Linked DNA regions of Variovorax paradoxus B4. The main gene of each other region encodes a partner of the protein of the gene in region 2 in a complex. Links are inferred from orthologs where the notes say so. Each region holds a gene or a part of one and is shown on either strand. Other genes may lie near its edges.

Evidence for each region.
Region 1: the proteins of trxA (region 2) and trxB are in contact, whole or in part, in a crystal structure (PDB 1F6M), measured with the Escherichia coli proteins. The link is inferred for Variovorax paradoxus B4 from one-to-one orthologs.

Annotation. Positions count from the first base shown.
Region 1 is NC_022247.1:1,470,716-1,479,806, forward strand. What follows is about bases 1-2,760. They hold trxB (thioredoxin-disulfide reductase), read right to left. Parts: upstream 1,981-2,760; coding sequence 1,021-1,980; downstream 1-1,020. Other genes in these bases: VAPA_RS06650 (DesA family fatty acid desaturase), read left to right, coding at 1-232; rpmG (50S ribosomal protein L33), read right to left, coding at 417-590; rpmB (50S ribosomal protein L28), read right to left, coding at 602-835; VAPA_RS06670 (Crp/Fnr family transcriptional regulator), read left to right, coding at 2,162-2,760. Also shown: more of VAPA_RS06670, read left to right, coding at 2,761-2,836; VAPA_RS06675 (DNA translocase FtsK), read left to right, coding at 2,931-5,333; outer membrane lipoprotein chaperone LolA, read left to right, coding at 5,486-6,118; VAPA_RS06685 (replication-associated recombination protein A), read left to right, coding at 6,139-7,431; VAPA_RS06690 (branched-chain amino acid ABC transporter permease), read left to right, coding at 7,672-8,601; VAPA_RS06695 (ABC transporter permease subunit), read left to right, coding at 8,615-9,091.
Region 2 is NC_022247.1:2,617,404-2,626,717, forward strand. Bases 1-2,983 are described here. They hold trxA (thioredoxin TrxA), read right to left. Parts: upstream 1,667-2,983; coding sequence 1,334-1,666; downstream 1-1,333. Other genes in these bases: rho (transcription termination factor Rho), read right to left, coding at 1-1,152; VAPA_RS12125 (PD-(D/E)XK nuclease family protein), read left to right, coding at 1,825-2,983. In the rest of the region: more of VAPA_RS12125, read left to right, coding at 2,984-4,419; VAPA_RS12130 (UvrD-helicase domain-containing protein), read left to right, coding at 4,416-7,679; VAPA_RS12135 (TIGR03862 family flavoprotein), read left to right, coding at 7,676-8,914; VAPA_RS12140 (winged helix-turn-helix transcriptional regulator), read right to left, coding at 8,983-9,314. UniProt on the Escherichia coli protein: Participates in various redox reactions through the reversible oxidation of its active center dithiol to a disulfide and catalyzes dithiol-disulfide exchange reactions.

The DNA.
Region 1 (9,091 bases), 1.1 Mb from region 2 along the record:
CGACAAGGTGCCCGCATCGGCCCGCACGCACCTCGTGCAGGCGCGCGCTGCCCACCCGGTGATCGACAAGATGGTCACCATGCGCGAAGAGTTGCGCCAGCTCTGGCTCAACACCTCGCAGTCGCGCGAGCAACTGGCGGCCGATCTGGCGGCCTGGTGCCATCGTGCGGAAGCCAGCGGCATCGCCGGCTTGCGCGAGTTCTCCACCCGTCTGCGCGCCGCACGCGCCTGAGCGAGCAGCAGGCAAGGAAGTCTCTCCGCTCATCAGAAAGCCGACCTCAGGGTCGGCTTTTTTGTGCCTGTCGCTTTCGTTCTGCCTGGTCGGGCAAGGGGTTGCCCATGGATGGCTATTCGACAGGCAACAAAAAACCCGCTGGATGAGCAGCGGGTTTTTGCGGGGGGGGAACCGGGCCGAATTACTTCAGCTTGATTTCCTTGTATTCGACGTGCTTGCGTGCCTTGGGGTCGAACTTCATGATCGACATCTTTTCAGGCATCGTCTTCTTGTTCTTGCTGGTCGTGTAGAAGTGGCCGGTACCCGCGGTGGATTCCAGCTTGATCTTTTCGCGTCCGCCTTTGCTCGTTGCCATGATTCAGCTCCTTAAGCTTGGCCGCGTGCACGCAGGTCTGCGAGCACGGCGTCGATGCCGTTCTTGTCGATCAGGCGCAGTGCGGCGCTCGAAACACGCAGGCGAACCCAGCGGTTTTCAGTCTCGACCCAGAAACGGCGGTATTGCAGGTTCGGCAGGAACCGGCGCTTGGTTTTGTTGTTGGCGTGGGAAACGTTGTTTCCGACCATCGGGCCTTTGCCCGTTACGTCGCATACGCGTGCCATGAGGACACTCTTTCTTGAACAGCTGGCACCGGCGCAATCGTGGCGATTGCAGGTGTTTTGCAGCTTGACCTCGCCAGAAACGGGTGGCGGTACCCCGGCTTTGCCTGGATGCTCGGCCCCTCGTGAAAGGGGCTATTTCGGCAAAGCCTTGGATTATAGCCCTTTTGGAGGCCCGTGTGGTTCGCCTAGAGCGTGCCGTCCTGCTCGAGGAAGCGCTGGGCGTCCAGCGCGGCCATGCAGCCGGTGCCGGCGCTCGTGATGGCCTGGCGGTACACGTTGTCCTGCACGTCGCCGGCGGCAAAGACGCCCGGAATGCTGGTCATCGTGGCGAAGCCCTGCAGGCCCGAGCGGGTCAGGATGTAGTTGTCCTTCATCTCCAGCTGGCCCTGGAAGATGTCGGTGTTGGGGTGGTGCCCGATGGCGATGAAGCAGCCCTTGAGGTCGATCTGCTCGGTGGCGGCGGTCTGCGTGTTCTTGATCCGGATGCCCGTCACGCCCGTGTCGTCGCCCAGCACCTGGTCGAGTTCGTTGTGCAGCTTCAAGACGATCTTGCCTTCGGCGACCTTCTCCATGAGCTTGTCGATCAGGATGGGCTCGGCGCGGAACTTGTCCCGGCGATGGACCAGCGTGACCTTGTTCGCGATGTTGGCGAGATACAGGGCTTCCTCCACGGCGGTGTTGCCGCCGCCGATCACGCACACTTCCTGCTCGCGGTAGAAGAAGCCGTCGCAGGTTGCGCAGGCCGAGACGCCGCGGCCCATGAACTTCTGTTCCGAGTCGAGCCCCAGGTACTTGGCGGAAGCGCCCGTGGCAATGATCAGTGAATCGCAGGTGTAGGTGCCGCTGTCGCCGGTCAGCGTGAACGGGCGCTTGCCGAGGTCGACCTTGTTGATGTGATCGAAGACGATCTGCGTCTTGAAGCGCTCCGCGTGCTCGAGAAAGCGCTGCATCAGGTCGGGCCCCTGCACGCCGTGCACGTCCGCGGGCCAGTTGTCGACCTCGGTGGTCGTCATCAACTGGCCGCCCTGGGCAATGCCTGTGACGAGCAAGGGCTGGAGGTTTGCGCGTGCTGCATAAACGGCAGCGGTGTAGCCGGCGGGGCCGGAACCCAGAATCAAGACCTTGGCGTGTTGGGGAGCGGACATGAGTGGAAAACCTAGGATTTGCGCTGCTTCAGCGTGTACATTTTCAGGGTGGTAGCGATATATGTGGAGTATCACCGCTCGGTTCAACACCGGGTGCACGGTGTTTTCAATGCGCGCGATTGTAGTAATCCATCGGGCCGACGATGGACGAGCTTGCGCACGCAGTATCAGGGATTGATAAATGTCGATGCTGTCCAATCTTGAGCTGCTGCGGCGTGTTCCGCTGTTTGCCTCGCTCACGTCCTCGCAGTCTGCAAGCATTGCGGATGCGATCATCAAGAAGCGCTTCAAGCGAGCCGAGGTCATTGTCGAGCAGGGCAAGAAATCGGACGCGCTCTACATCATCCTGACCGGTCGCGCGCGCGTGACGAGCGCCGACAGCCGCGGACGCGAGGTGATCCTTGCCACGCTGCACCCCGGCGACTACATCGGCGAGATGAGCCTGATCGACGACGAGCCGCATTCGGCCACCGTGCGCACCGAGATCCAGTGCGACGTCCTGATGCTGGACCGGGACGCGTTCGCACGCTGCCTGCCCGAGAACTCCTCGATGGCCTACAACATCATGCGCGGCCTCGTGCAGCGCCTGCGCCACGCCGACCGCAAGATCGAGTCGCTGGCGCTGATGGACGTCTATGGGCGCGTGGCGCGCTCGCTGCTCGAGTTCGCCATCGACGATGGCGCAGGCAACCTCAAGGTGCGCGACAAGATCTCCCGCCAGGATCTCGCGAAAATGGTGGGTGCCTCGCGGGAAATGGTGAGCCGCGTGATGAAGGACCTCGAGGAGCGCGGATTTGTCCAGACCCAGGACGACGGCTCCATGATCGTCAAGGAGCGGCTCTTGTCCCTGACGTGAGCCGCCGGGCCCGGCGCTTCTGGCAGCCGCGCCCTTTTGTTGTAGTGTTCAGGCGCCCAGCCGCCGTTTCGAAGGATTGGGTGCCGCGTTTTTCATGACCTATTCGCTCAATACACTTCAATCTTCTTCTGCCGCCGAGGGGCAACCCGTGCGCATGCGCGCCATGCGCTTCGCCCATGAAATCACGCTGATCGCGGGCTTTGCGGGGCTCCTGTTCTGGCTGCTGGCCATGCTGAGCTTCACGCCCTCCGATGCGGCCTGGTCGACCTCCGGTACCGGGGGCGAGATCAAGAACTGGGGCGGCCGCATCGGTGCCTGGCTGGCCGACGGCAGCTATTTTCTGGCGGGTTATTCGGTGTGGTGGTGCCTCGCGGCGGGCCTGCGGGCATGGCTCTCGTCGCTCGCCAACTGGCTGCGCGGCGGCGAGGCCGCGCCGGCCGAGCAACCGGTGCGCGGCCGTTTCAACCGCAGCCGCATGGCTTTCTGGTTCGGCCTCGTGCTGCTGCTGTGCGCGAGCACCGTGCTCGAGTGGTCGCGCCTGTACCGGCTGGAATTCCACCTGCCCGGTTCGGGCGGCGGCGTGCTGGGCTATCTGGTGGGCCCCGCAAGCGTGCGCTGGATGGGCTTTACCGGGTCGGCGCTGGTGGCCATTGCCGCCGGCGTGATCGGCTCGGCGCTGGTGTTTCGTTTCTCCTGGAGCCAGATCGCCGAACGCATCGGCGCGCGGGCCTATTCGCTGTTCGAGTCGCGCCGCGAAAAGCGCGAGATGGCGGCCGACATCGCAATGGGCAAGCAGGCCGCTCGCGAGCGCGCGGAGGCCGAAGACCTGCCGTTCTCTCGTGGAACGGGCGGCGGCAGCGAGCCGGCGAGTGCCGATGGCGACGAAGAACTGCGCATCGAACCGCGCCCGAAGCGCCGCGCGGCATCGCCGCCGGTGCAGATCGAGCCCGCGATGACCGAGGTGCCCCGCAGCGACCGCGTCGTCAAGGAGCGCCAGAAGCCGCTCTTCAAGGAGCTGCCCGACAGCAAGCTGCCGCAGGTCGACCTGCTCGACGCCGCGCAGGCGCGCCAGGAAACGGTGTCGGCCGACACGCTCGAGATGACCTCGCGCATGATCGAGAAGAAGCTGAAGGATTTCGGCGTCGAGGTCCGCGTCGTGCTGGCTTCGCCGGGGCCGGTGATCACGCGCTACGAGATCGAGCCGGCCACGGGCGTCAAGGGCTCGCAGATCGTCGGCCTGGCCAAGGACCTTGCGCGCTCGCTCTCGCTGGTGTCGATCCGCGTGGTCGAAACCATCCCGGGCAAGAACTACATGGCGCTCGAGCTGCCCAACGCCAAGCGCCAGTCGATCAAGCTCAGCGAAATCCTCGGCTCGCAGGTCTACAACGAGGGCAGGTCGTTCCTGACGATGGGCCTGGGCAAGGACATCATCGGCAACCCCGTGGTGGCCGACCTCGCGAAGATGCCGCACGTGCTGGTGGCCGGTACCACCGGCTCGGGCAAGTCGGTCGGCATCAACGCGATGATTCTCTCGCTGCTCTACAAGGCCGAAGCACGCGACGTCCGCCTGCTCATGATCGACCCGAAGATGCTCGAAATGTCGGTCTACGAAGGCATTCCGCACCTGCTGGCGCCCGTGGTCACCGACATGCGGCAGGCCGCGCACGGCCTGAACTGGTGCGTGGCCGAGATGGAGCGCCGCTACAAGCTCATGAGCAAGCTGGGCGTGCGCAACCTGGCCGGCTACAACACCAAGATCGACGAAGCCAAGGCGCGCGAGGAGTTCATCTACAACCCCTTCAGCCTCACGCCCGACGATCCCGAGCCGCTCAAGCGCGAGCCGCACATCGTGGTCGTGATCGACGAGCTCGCCGACCTGATGATGGTGGTCGGCAAGAAGATCGAAGAGCTCATCGCCCGCCTCGCGCAGAAGGCGCGCGCCGCCGGCATCCACCTGATTCTTGCCACGCAGCGGCCCAGCGTCGACGTGATCACCGGCCTCATCAAGGCCAACATTCCCACGCGCATCGCGTTCCAGGTGTCGAGCAAGATCGACAGCCGCACCATCCTCGACCAGATGGGTGCCGAGGCGCTGCTCGGGATGGGCGACATGCTCTACATGCCCAGCGGCACCGGCCTGCCGATCCGCGTGCACGGCGCATTCGTGAGCGACGAGGAAGTGCACCGCGTGGTGGCCTACCTCAAGAGCCAGGGCGAGCCCGACTACATCGAAGGCGTGCTCGAAGGCGGCACGGTCGACGGCGACGGCGACATGCTGGGCGAGGGCGGCGATGCCGAGAAGGACCCGATGTACGACCAGGCGGTCGAGGTGGTGCTCAAGAACCGCAAGGCCAGCATCTCGCTGGTGCAGCGCCACCTGAAGATCGGCTACAACCGCGCGGCGCGGCTGGTGGAAGACATGGAGAAGGCCGGCCTGGTCAGCGCCATGAGCGGCAGCGGCCAGCGCGAGATCCTGGTGCCGGCGCGCGCCGAATAACCGGCAAATACCTGCGGACCCCGGCGTTACGCACTGACAGCCACTTTGCAAAAGCTGCAATAACGTTGCAAAACTTCATGAAGCCCCACGCATGGCGCAACGCGCAGCGGGGTATGGTCATGTCAACGTCATCGCTTCCCGAGGAACCCCAATTGAAAATTCGCCATTGGCTGTTGATCGGCCTCCTCTGTTCCGCCAATGCCTGGGCCGGCGGCCTTGAAAGCCTCGAGACCTTCGTGAAGACGGTCAAGTCGGGCCGTGCCGAGTTCACGCAGACCGTCACGGCGCCGCCGCGCGAAGGGCAGGCCGGCCGCACCAAGACCTCGACCGGCACCTTCGAATTCCAGCGGCCCGGCAGATTCAAGTTCGACTACCAGAAGCCCTTCGCCCAGAGCATCGTGGCCGACGGCAAGACGCTGTGGCTCTACGATGCCGACCTGAATCAGGTCACGCAGCGCGCCCAGTCGCAGGCACTGGGCTCCACGCCCGCCGCGCTGATTGCCGCGGCACCCGACCTGCGCGCGCTGCAGGCCGACTTCACGCTCGAGGCCGCGCCCGAGCGCGACGGCCTCCAGTGGGTCAAGGCCACGCCGAAGAACAAGGACGGCCAGTTGCAGAATGTGCAGGTCGGCTTCCAGGGCGACGCGCTCGCGGCGCTCGAGATCCTCGACAGCTTCGGGCAGCGCTCGGTGCTCAAGTTCAGCAAGGTCGAAGTGAATCCGGCGCTCCCTGCCAACGTGTTCGACTTCAAGGCACCCGCCGGCGCCGACGTCATCAAGCAATAGCAGCAATCAGACAAGCAGGTTTGGCCACCAGTTCGCATCAACCCCTTGCCGAGCGCCTGCGTCCGAAGACGCTCGGCGAGGTCATTGGCCAGCAGCACCTGCTGGGGCCGGGCATGCCGCTGCGCATCGCCTTCGAATCGGGACAGCCGCATTCGTGCATTCTCTGGGGGCCGCCCGGCACCGGCAAGACGACCATTGCGCGGCTGATGGCGGATGCCTTCGATGCGCAGTTCCTCAGCATCAGCGCCGTGCTCGGCGGCGTCAAGGACATCCGCGATGCGGTCGAACGCGCCACGGCCGCGCGCGACGGCCTGGAGCAGCGGCGCACGATCGTCTTCGTCGACGAGGTGCACCGGTTCAACAAGAGCCAGCAGGACGCGTTCCTGCCGCATGTGGAATCGGGGCTGTTCACCTTCATCGGCGCCACCACCGAGAACCCGTCGTTCGAGGTCAACTCGGCCCTGCTTTCGCGCGCGGCGGTGTACGTGCTGCAACCGCTCACGGAGGGCGATCTCCAGCAGATCGTCGCCAAGGCGCAAGCCATCCAGGCCGTTCCGGGCATCGAGGATGCGGCCATCGACCGGCTCGTCGCCTATGCAGACGGCGATGCGCGGCGCCTGCTCAACACGCTCGAGACGCTGGCCGTGGCGGCCCGCGCCGAGAAGCTCGGCAACATCACCGACGAATGGCTGCTGCGCGTGCTCGGGGAGCGCATGCGTCGCTACGACAAGGGCGGCGAGCAGTTCTACGACACCATCAGCGCGCTGCACAAGTCGGTGCGCGGCAGCGACCCCGACGCCTCGCTCTACTGGTTCGTGCGCATGCTCGACGGCGGCGCCGACCCGCGCTACATGGCGCGCCGGCTGGTGCGCATGGCCAGCGAGGACATCGGCTTGGCCGATCCGCGCGCGCTTCGGCTCGCGCTCGACGCTGCCGAGGTCTATGAGCGCCTCGGCACGCCCGAGGGCGAACTCGCGCTGGCCGAGTGCGTGGTCTACCTGGCGATGGCTCCCAAGTCGAACGCCGTCTACGCCGCCTACAACGCCGTGCGCGCGCTCATCAAGAAGGACAGCACGCGTCCCGTGCCGATGCATTTGCGAAACGCACCCACCAAGCTCATGAAGGACCTCGACTACGGCAAGGGGTACCGGTATGCGCACGACGAGGAGGGCGGCTTTGCCGCGGGCGAGCGCTACCTGCCCGATGGCCTCGAGGGCCAGGTTTTCTACCAGCCCGTCGAGCGCGGGCTCGAAATCCGCATCGCGGAAAAACTGCGCGAACTCCGCCGGCTCAACAGCCAGCGCGAGGAGTGAGACGCCTTTTCACCATGCGCGTACGCCATGCATGAGTTCACTCGCATACAGCATGGCGTGAGCGGGTAAACCCCGGGCAAGGCGCACCAAATCGGCGCTGGTGGGTGCTTACAATCCCGCCCACAAATCAGCCAGCGGCACATGTTGGCTGGTTTTTTTGCTTATCAAGCCAAGGCGCCAAACCGGTGCCAAGGTGGGTGAACAGCACCCCCCAACGGTGCAACAAATAGGGAACGCGTTATGGAAATATTGCTGCAGCAGATCATCAACGGTCTGGTCCTGGGCAGCATGTATGCCTTGATAGCCTTGGGCTACACCATGGTGTACGGCATCATCAATCTGATCAATTTTGCGCACGGCGAAGTGCTGATGGTGGGGGCGCTCACGAGCTGGACCATCATCGGCCTCATGAAGGAATCCATGCCCGGCACACCCGGCTGGCTGGTCCTCATCATCGCGCTGATCATCGCCTGCATCGTTGCAGCCACGCTCAACTTCGTGATCGAGAAGGTCGCCTACCGGCCGCTTCGCAACAGCCCCAAGCTCGCGCCGCTCATCACGGCCATCGGCATGTCGATCCTGCTGCAGACGCTGGCCATGATCATCTGGAAGCCCACCAACAAGGCCTATCCCAACCTGCTGTCGACCACGCCCATCGAAGTGGCCGGCGCGGTGATCTCGCCCACGCAGGTCATGATCCTGAGCGTCACGGCCTTTTCGCTCGTGGTGCTGATGTGGCTGGTCAACTACACCAAGCTCGGCCGCGCGATGCGCGCCACCGCCGAGAATCCGCGCGTCGCGGCGCTCATGGGCATCCGGCCCGACATGGTCATCTCGGCCACCTTCATCATCGGTGCCGTGCTCGCGGCCATCGCGGGCGTCATGTACGCCTCCAACTACGGCATCGCGCAGCACGCGATGGGCTTCCTGCCCGGCCTCAAGGCCTTCACCGCCGCAGTGTTCGGCGGCATCGGCAACCTGGCCGGCGCGGTGGTCGGCGGCATCCTGCTCGGGCTGATCGAGGCCATCGGCTCCGGCTACATCGGTTCGATCACGGGCGGCGTGCTCGGCAGCAACTACAGCGACATCTTCGCTTTCATCGTGTTGATCGTCATGCTCACGCTGCGGCCCTCGGGCCTGCTCGGTGAGCGCGTGGCGGATCGGGCCTGAGGAGCAGCACACCATGAAAAACAGCAAGAACCTCGCTCTCTACGTTCTCGGCGTCGTCGCCGTGCTCGCGCTGCCGATCTTCCTGCAGAGCCAGGGCAACGCCTGGGTGCGCATCGCCGACATCGCACTGCTCTACGTGATGCTCTCGCTCGGCCTGAACATCGTCGTCGGCTACGCCGGCCTGCTCGACCTGGGCTACGTCGCCTTCTTTGCCGTGGGGGCCTACCTCTTCGCGCTGATGGGCTCCTCGCACTTGTCAGACACCTTCCCGTGGTTCAAGGCCATGTTCCCGAACGGGCTGCACACCTCGCTGCTCATCGTGATACCGCTGGCGCTGGTGGTGGCCGGGGTGCTGGGCGTGATGCTCGGGGCGCCCACGCTCAAGCTGCGCGGCGACTACCTGGCCATCGTGACGCTCGGCTTCGGCGAGATCATCCGGGTGTTCCTGAACAACCTCGACCAGCCGATCAACATCACCAACGGGCCCAAG
Region 2 (9,314 bases):
CAGGATGCGGGTCTTCTGCAGGATCTCGGGCGCCAGCAGCAGTTCTTCGCGGCGGGTGCCGCTGCGGTTGAGCTGGATCGACGGGAACACGCGCTTTTCGTACAGGCGGCGGTCGAGGTGGATTTCGGAGTTGCCGGTGCCCTTGAACTCTTCGAAGATCACTTCGTCCATGCGGCTGCCGGTGTCGATCAGCGCGGTGCCGATGATGGTCAGCGAACCGCCTTCTTCCACGTTGCGCGCGGCGCCCAGGAAGCGCTTGGGGCGCTGCAGCGCGTTGGAGTCGACGCCGCCAGTCAGCACCTTGCCCGACGAGGGCACGACGTTGTTGTAGGCACGGGCGAGGCGGGTGATCGAGTCGAGCAGGATCACCACGTCCTTCTTGAGCTCGACCAGTCGCTTGGCGCGCTCGATCACCATTTCGGCCACGTGCACGTGGCGCGCCGCGGGCTCGTCGAAGGTCGAGGCAATGACCTCGCCCTTCACGGTGCGCTGCATTTCGGTCACTTCTTCAGGCCGCTCGTCCACCAGCAGCACCATCATGTGCACTTCGGGGTAGTTGGCGCTGATTGCGTGGGCGATGTGCTGCATCATCACCGTCTTGCCGCTCTTGGGCGGCGCCACCAGCAGGGCGCGCTGGCCCTTGCCGATGGGGGCGATGATGTCGATGATCCGGCCCGTGATGTTCTCGTCGCTCTTGACGCCGTCGCGTTCCAGCTTCATCTGTTCCTTGGGGAACAGCGGAGTCAGGTTCTCGAACATCACCTTGTGCTTGTTCTGCTCGGGCGGACCGTCGTTGACCTTGTCGAGCTTGGTCAGCGCGAAGTAGCGCTCGCCGTCCTTGGGCGTGCGCACTTCGCCTTCGATCATGTCGCCGGTGTGCAGGTTGAAGCGGCGCACCTGGCTCGGCGAGATGTAGATGTCGTCCGTGCTGGCCGTGAAGCTGGTGTCGGGACTGCGCAGGAAGCCGAAGCCGTCAGGCAGGATTTCGAGCACACCGTCGGCAAAGACCTGTTCGCCGGCCTTGGCGCGCTTCTTGATGATCGCGAACATCAGCTCCTGCTTGCGCATGCGGCCGACGTTTTCGATCTCAAGCGCTTCAGCCTGCTTGAGGACTTCAGACACGTGGAGTGCCTTGAGTTCGTTTAAGTGCATGGAATGACCCCTTGCGGGGCAATCGATCGGAAAAACGGGGGAGGTTTGATGTGAGGCGAGAGCTGCCTCACAAACCGGGGAACTCGAACCGGTTACCTCGAAGGGCCCGGTGATCTGTGGGAGATTATGACAGCAAAAAACCGTCCGGCCAACGCATTGCGCGCTGGCCGGTTGAAATGCCTCAGGCGAGCTGCTGGTCGATGAAGGCCGTGAGTTGCGCCTTGCTCATGGCGCCGACCTTGGTGGCGGCCAGCTGGCCGTCCTTGAACAGCATGAGCGTGGGGATGCCGCGGATGCCGAACTTGGCCGGGATGTCGCGGTTCTCGTCGACGTTGAGCTTGGCGATCTGCAGCTTGCCTTCGTAGGCGGTCGACACTTCGTCGAGGATGGGTGCGATCATCTTGCAGGGGCCGCACCATTCGGCCCAGTAGTCGACCAGCACCGGCTGGCTGGACTTGAGCACGTCGGCTTCGAAGGAGGAATCGGAGATGTGTTTGATCAGGTCGCTGGCCATGTGATGTGTCCTTGTGCGCAGAGAGTTTCGGTGCAGCTAAAGTGCTGGTCATTGTGACAGAAACCAAGGGGTGGGGTGCCATGCGGGAACGCTATGACACCGATAGCAAAAGCCCTTTGCGCGTCGCGCCTCCCCGCTCTCCAACCCCTCGATAGAACATGAACGAAGGCCACCCCGTCCAGGCCCTGTGGTGCGACCCCGCCGACGGCGTCGTCGCGCGCATCGCCGGCGCCATCGCGCAGCGCGGGCTGCACGCGGCGCGCACCGTGGTGCTGGTGCCGTATGCGCAATTGATGGGTGTGGCCCACGACATGTGGTCGCGCTGCGGCGGCCCGGGCTTCGCGCCGCGCTTCGAAACCACGCGCAACTGGGCCCGCAGCGCGGGCGGCTTCCTGCCCACGGGGTACGACATCGCATTCGACATGGCGCGCGACCTGGTCACGGCCCAGGCGCTGCTGTCGCAGGCCGGCTTTGCCGCGGAGCGCTTCGCGCTCGCCGGGCGCGTGGTCGAGCTGGCTTACCAATTGGCCCCCCTCGCGGCTGCTGCCTTGCCTGAAGTGCGCGGCAGCGAATGGGCACAGCGGGCGGCCCACGTCGCCGAAGCGGGCAGCGAGTCGGAATGGTTCCGCATCGAAAGCGCGCTGATCCGTGTCGCGGTGGCCTGGGCCGCCAATTCGGGCTACGCCACCGATGTCCTGCTGCGCGACGCCGTGCGTGCGCAGGTCGATGCGCTGATCGTGCTCGGAGGCTTCCAAGCCGATCCACTCACCCAGACGCTCTGCACCTTGTGGGGCGATCGCGCCATCCATCTCTCTCTGGTGCCCGCAAACCCTGCGGCCACCACGGCAGGCGCGCATGTCGCCGCCGACCCCGAGGACGAAGCGGAACTGGCGGCCGCCTGCGTGCTGCGGCACCTGGCCGCAGGCCGCGCGCCGGTGGCGCTGATCGCGACCGACCGGGCGCTCACGCGGCGCATCGGCGCGCAGCTCCAGGCGCAGGGTGTCACGGCGCACGACGAAACCGGCTGGAAGCTTTCCACCACGCGCGCCGCCGCCGCCGTGATGAGCGCATTGCGCGCCTGTGCGCACGACGCCGGCAGCGACCAGGTGCTCGAATGGCTCAAGAGCGGCGCCGACGGCGATGCGCTCGCCACCCAGGCGCTCGAGGCCCGGCTGCGGCGCGAAGGTGTGCGCGAGTGGTCCGCCTGGTGCGGCCAGGCCGCGCGCAGCGAAAAGCCGCAGGACATCGCGCTGCTGCCTTTCACCGAAGCCGTCGAAGGCCGCCGCATGGCCATGGCCCGCTCGCGGCCCCTGGCCGACTGGCTGCGCGCCCTGCGCGAATTGCTGGAGGCCGGGGAGCAATGGGAACCGCTCGCAGCCGACATGGCCGGCGCCAAGGTGATCGGCGCGTTGTGGCTCGATGCCGATGCCCATGGCGACGACGATGAATTTCCCGGCGGACGCCACACGCTGGCCGAGTTCACGGCCTGGGTGCGCGACGTGCTCGAAGATGCGAGCTTCGTGCCGCCCGCCGGCAGCGAGGCGCCGCAGGTGGTGGTGCTGCCGCTGCATCAATTGCTGGGCCGCGCGTTCGGCGCCGTGGTCATACCCGGTTGCGACGACCGGCGCCTGCCCGCGTCGCCCGAGCCGCCCGGCAACTGGAGCGCCGCCCAGCGCGCCGAGCTGGGCCTGCCCGTGCGCGAAACGCTCGAGGCCGCGCAACGCTCGGCCTGGGCCGCGGCCTTGTGCAATCCATGCTGCGAAGTGCTGTGGCGCCAGTCCGATGCGAGTGGCGAGCCGGTGCGCCCCAGCCCGCTGGTGCAGGCGCTGCAGCTCGACCACGCCTTGCAGATGGCGGCGGACCCGCGCACGGCGCGCGAGGTGGCGCTGCAGCCGACCGCCTACCCGACTCCGTCTGGGGCGCTGCTGCCACTGCGCAACATCTCCACCAGCGTCTACGAAGACCTGCGCCGCTGCCCCTACCGTTTCTTCGCGCTGCGGCAACTGGGCTTGCGCAGTGCCGACGAGCTCGACGCCGAGGTCGATAAGCGCGACTTCGGCAACTGGCTGCATGCCGTGCTGGGCCATTTTCACGAGGCGCTGAAAGGGGCGCCAACCCGCGATGTCGCCGAGCGCGTGGCGTACATCAGCGCGGCGGCCGAGCGCGCCACGCGCGAGTTCGGATTGTCCGATGCCGAGTTCCTGCCGTTCGCCGCGGCATGGCCAGCAGTGCGAGACGGCTACCTTCAATGGCTTGCCGGACACGAGGCGAGCGGCGCCGTCTTTGCCGAATCCGAACCGTGGATGGAGCAGCCGCTGGGCAGCCTGCAACTGGTCGGCCGGCTGGACCGCATCGACCGCATGCCGGACGGCCAGGCCTTCGTGATCGACTACAAGACCGAATCGGCTGCCGTGACCAAGGAGCGTGTGAAAGACCCGACCGAGGACACGCAGCTTGCCTTCTATGCCGCGCTGGTGGCCGACGACACGCTGCGCGCGGCCTACGTCAACGTCGGCGAGAAATCGTCCGGCACGCAGACCGTCGAGCAGCCGGTGGTGGTGGAGGCACGCGATGCGCTGGTGGCGGGCATCCTCGACGACTTCACCCGCATCGCCCAGGGTGCGGCGCTGCCGCCGCTGGGAGAGGGCGCTATCTGCGACTACTGCGCAGCGCGCGGGCTTTGCAGAAAAGATTTCTGGGAGATCGAACAGCCTGTACTTTCGTCTCCGACCGAGGGAGGGCCTGCGCAATGAACGGCGCCGCCTACGAGCACAACGGCCGGCACGTCGCGCGCGAGGCCTTCTACACCGTCGCCTGCGATCCGCGGCGCTCGGTGGCCGTCGAAGCCTGCGCCGGCGCGGGCAAGACCTGGATGCTGGTGTCGCGCATCTTGCGCGCGCTGCTCGAAGAGGGCGAGTCCGCGTGCGAGCCGCACGAGATCCTGGCCATCACCTTCACCAAGAAAGCCGCCGGCGAGATGCGCGAGCGGCTCGACCAGTGGCTCGAGCAGTTCGCCGAGCGCAGCCCCGGGGAGCTGGTGCGCGAACTCGTCGTTCGCGGTGTCGAGCCCGCAGCCGCGCTCGCTGCCGTGCCGCGCCTGCAAGGCCTCTACAGGCGCTTGCTCGAAGGCGGCAGGCCGGTGCAGTTCCGCACCTTCCACGCCTGGTTTGCGGGCCTGCTGCGCAACGCGCCGCTGGCGGTGCTGCGCGAACTCGGCCTGCCCGCGAACTATGAGCTTCTCGAAGACGATGCCGAGGCGCGGCTGCGCACCTGGCGCCCCTTCTTCGAGGCCGTGACGGCCGACAAGGAGGCTCTGGCCGACTACTACGCCGTGGTCGCCACCTATGGCCGTTCGCAGACCGCCAAGGCTCTCGGCGAAGCGCTCACGCGCCGGGTCGAGTTCTCGCTGTCCGACCCGGCGTCGGCGGTGCAGCACTTCAGCGTGCTTCATCCTTCGCTCGAGGGACTGGACGAACCGACCGGCGCACTGCGCGGCGAGCAGGTCCGGCGCCGCTGGCTGGACCGTGCCGCCGCACTCGGCCGCGAAGCCAACAAGACGCCGCAGAAAGCGGCCGAGGCGATCATCGACGTGTTCGGTGTTGGCGAACCGCCGCAGGAGTCGCTCGCTGCCGCGCTGGCGCACCTGCGCAAGAACTTCTTCGTCGCCACCGAAGACCGCCTCAACAAGAACCTGCAGAAATATCCCGCCGCGCAAGAAGCCGAGGCCGAGCTCCAGACGCTCTGCGCCGCGCAGGCCCAGCACGCGGCCTGGCTCTACCAGCAGCGCATGACGCGCCTCACGCGCCTCCTGATCTCCGCCTTCGCAGAGGTCAAGCGCGCCCATGGCTGGGTCGACATGAACGACGTCGAACAGGCCGCGCAATTGCTGCTGGGCCAGTCGGCGCTGTCGGGCTGGGTGCAGGAACGGCTCGATGCACGCATCGCGCACCTGCTGATCGACGAGTTCCAGGACACCAATCCGCTGCAATGGCAGGCGCTCTACGGCTGGCTCAGCGCCTACAGCGGCGCGGGCGGCAAGGCACCGCGCGTCTTCATCGTGGGCGACCCGAAGCAGAGCATCTACCGCTTCCGCCGCGCCGAGCCGCAGGTGTTCATCGCCGCGAAGAAATTCGTGCGCGAAGGGCTGGGCGGTGAGCTGCTCAATTGCGATCACACCCACCGCAACGCGCGCGCGGTGGTCGGCCTGGTCAACCAGGCGATGCTGGCCGCGCAGGATGCCGACGAGTTCGACGGCTACCGCGCGCACACCACCGAGCGCAACGACGAAGGCGAGCTGCTCAAGCTCCCGCCCATCGATCGCGGCGCCATCGATACGACAGCGGAGGCCGCGCCCGCGGACGACGGCATGCTGCACTGGCGCGACAGCCTCGTCACCCCGCGGGTGCTGCCCGAAGAGCAGTTGCTGCAAAAGGAATGCGAGCAGGCCGCGCGCTGGGTCGCGCAGCGCATTGCCGATGGCACGCCGCCGCGCCAGATCATGGTGCTGGCGCGCCGCCGCAGCCGGCTGTCCGCCATGCAGGACGCGCTGCGCCAGCGCCACATCCCGGTGCAGCAGCCCGAGAAGAACGAGCTGCACGATGCACCCGAAGTGCAGGACGTGGTGGCGTTGATCGATGCGCTGGTGTCCCCCGCGCACGACCTCTCGCTGGCGCGCGCGCTCAAGTCGCCCCTGTTCGGCATCGGCGATGAGGCGCTGGTGCAACTGGCGCTGCGCCAGCGCGAACAACCTTCGTCGAGCTGGTTCGCGTTGATCCAGAAAGGCGAGGGCCTGCCGGCGGAACTGGTCCAGGCCGGCACCAGGCTCAAGCAATGGCAGAGCTGGCTCGCCGCATTGCCGCCGCACGACGCGCTCGATGCGATCTTCCACGACGGCGATGTGCTGGCCAGGTTCGGCGCCGCCATGCCCTCCGCCATGCGCCAGAGCGCGCTGGCCAATCTGCGCGGGCTGCTGGCGGCCTCGCTCGACATCGAGGGTGCGCGCTTTGTCACGCCCTATGCGCTGGTGCGCGCGCTGCGTGCGGGCGGCGTCAGGGCGCCATCCGTCGCCGTGCCCGATGCGGTGCAGCTCCTGACCGTGCACGGCGCCAAGGGCCTCGAGGCAGACACCGTGCTCATGCTCGACTGCGACGCACCACCGCCGCGAGCCCAGACCATGGGCGTGCTGGTCGAATGGAAAGGCAGCGACAGCGCGCCCACCCGCTTCGTGTTCCTGGCAAGCGAGAAGACCCCGCCGGGCTGTGCGGCTACGCTGCTCGAGGAAGAGCAGCGCGCGCGCCATCGCGAGGAGCTCAACGGCCTCTACGTCGCGACCACGCGGGCGCGCGAGCGCCTCGTGCTGTCGTCGGTGCAGCCGGCCCGGGCCAACGAGGGCAGCTGGTGGTCGCGGCTCGAATCGATGTGCGAGCCTGTCGAAGCCGATGAGCCGCTGCTCGCGCTGCCGGTGGAGACCGGGGCCGGCAGTTTCTCGATGAAGAAGATGCCCGTCCTCGCACCTGCGGCCAAGGAATCACCAGCCATCAGGAAAGCTGCTGGCGCTACCGTCGACGCGCGGGCTGCAGCCTTCGGCCAGGCGATGCACCGGCTGCTCGAATGGGCCCTGCCGGGCGAGGCGCTGCCGCCCGCGCATGTGCGCGCCGCGGCCCGTGAGTTCATGCTCGACGCGCAACAGGCGCGCGGCGCGGCCGTGCTGGCCGAGCGCATTCGCGCGGGGGCCGGCGCATGGGCGTGGGATGAGCGCATGATCGACTGGCACGGCAACGAAGTGACGCTGGTCCATGAAGGCGAGACGCTGCGCATCGACCGGCTGGTGCGCGAGCGCGCCAGCGGTGCCTGGTGGATCCTCGACTACAAATCCGCTGCGCGTCCCGAACGGGACGCGGAATTGATCGCACAGATGCAGCGCTACCGCGCGGCGGTGCAACATGCCTATCCCGGTGCCTCGGTGCGCGTCGCGTTCCTGACCGGGCAGGGCGAACTGGTAAATCTCGAATGACTCTTTCCCATACCGTCGCCGTGATCGGCGGCGGACCGGCCGGCCTCATGGCGGCTGAAGTCCTGAGTGCGTCCGGCGTGCAGGTGTACGTTTACGACGCCATGCCCTCGGTGGGCCGCAAGTTCCTGCTGGCCGGCCGCGGCGGGCTGAACCTCACGCACTCGGAGCCCTTCGATGTGTTCATGACCCGGTTTGGCGAGCGCCGTGCGCAGCTCGAACCGATGCTCGCCCGCTTCGGTCCGCAGCAGGTGCGCGAATGGGCGGCGGGCCTCGGCATCGAGACCTTCGTGGGCACTTCGGGCCGCGTGTTTCCGACCGACATGAAAGCCGCGCCGCTGCTGCGCGCCTGGCTGCACCGGCTGCGTGCGGCAGGCGTGCAGTTTCATATGCGCCACCGCTGGCTTGGCAACGCATCACCCGGCGCCGCCTCGTTGCGGTTCGCCACTCCGACGGGCGAGGCCATCGTGAAGGCCGATGCGGCGGTGCTCGCATTGGGGGGGGCGAGTTGGGCGCGGCTGGGCTCCGATGGCGCATGGGCGCCGTGGCTGCAAGAGTGCGGTATCGATGTCGCGCCGCTGCTGCCTGCCAACTGCGGCTTCGACGGGGCAGGGTGGAGCGAGCATTTCGCGAGCCGTTTTGCGGGCCAGCCGTTCAAGTCGGTCGCGATTTCGTTCACCGACAGCCAGGGGCGCCGCTTTGCGCGCAAGGGCGAATTCGTTGCAACCGCCACCGGCATCGAGGGCAGCCTGATCTATGCCGCTTCGGCATTGCTGCGCGACGAGATCGCCGCGCATGGCAGCGCGACGCTGCTGCTCGATCTGCTGCCCGACCGCAGCGCCGAGCAGGTGCTGGCCGCCGTCAAGCATCCGCGCGGCGCCCGGTCGCTCAGCAGCCACCTGAAGAGCCGGCTCGGGCTGGAAGGCATCAAGGCCGGCGTGCTGCACGAGACGCTGAGCCGCGAAGCGATGCAAGAACCCGCGCAGTTGGCAGCGACGATCAAGGCCGTGCCGCTGCGGCTGGTCGCAACCCGGCCTGTCGACGAAGCCATCAGCACCGCAGGCGGTGTGCGCTTCGAGGCGCTCGACGAACGGCTCATGGCGAGCGCGGTGCCGGGCGTGTTCGTTGCGGGGGAAATGCTCGATTGGGAGGCGCCGACCGGCGGCTACCTGCTGACGGCGTCGATGGCCAGTGGGGCGGCCGCGGCGCGCGGCGCGATCAAGCAGCTGGGCCTCTGAGGGACCCCGCGGCGTTCGATGTTCTGCCGAGGCAATGCCCGTTTCGCGTGTCTGCGGCGGGGAATGCCTCAGAGCCGCGCTGCGGTTCGGGCATCGGCGAAAGCGCTGCGTCCCATCCAGCGCCAGAGGTTCTGGATATCGGATGCCGCGCCGATGACGCGCAGGCGCCGCTCGCGCAGCGCGGCCTCGGCATCGAGGTCGCCGGTCCAGATCTCCGTCAGGGTCAGCATGTTCGATTCGACAATCAGCGTTGGCTCCTCGCCGGGATTGTCGCGGCAGAGGTCGGCGCTGCCATGGTCGACCACCAGCCACCAGCGCCGCTCGCCTTCAGGCGCATCGGTGAAGCGGAAGTGGATCACGATGCAGCGCCCGAGCGGGCACTCGTCGACCCGCATGAAAC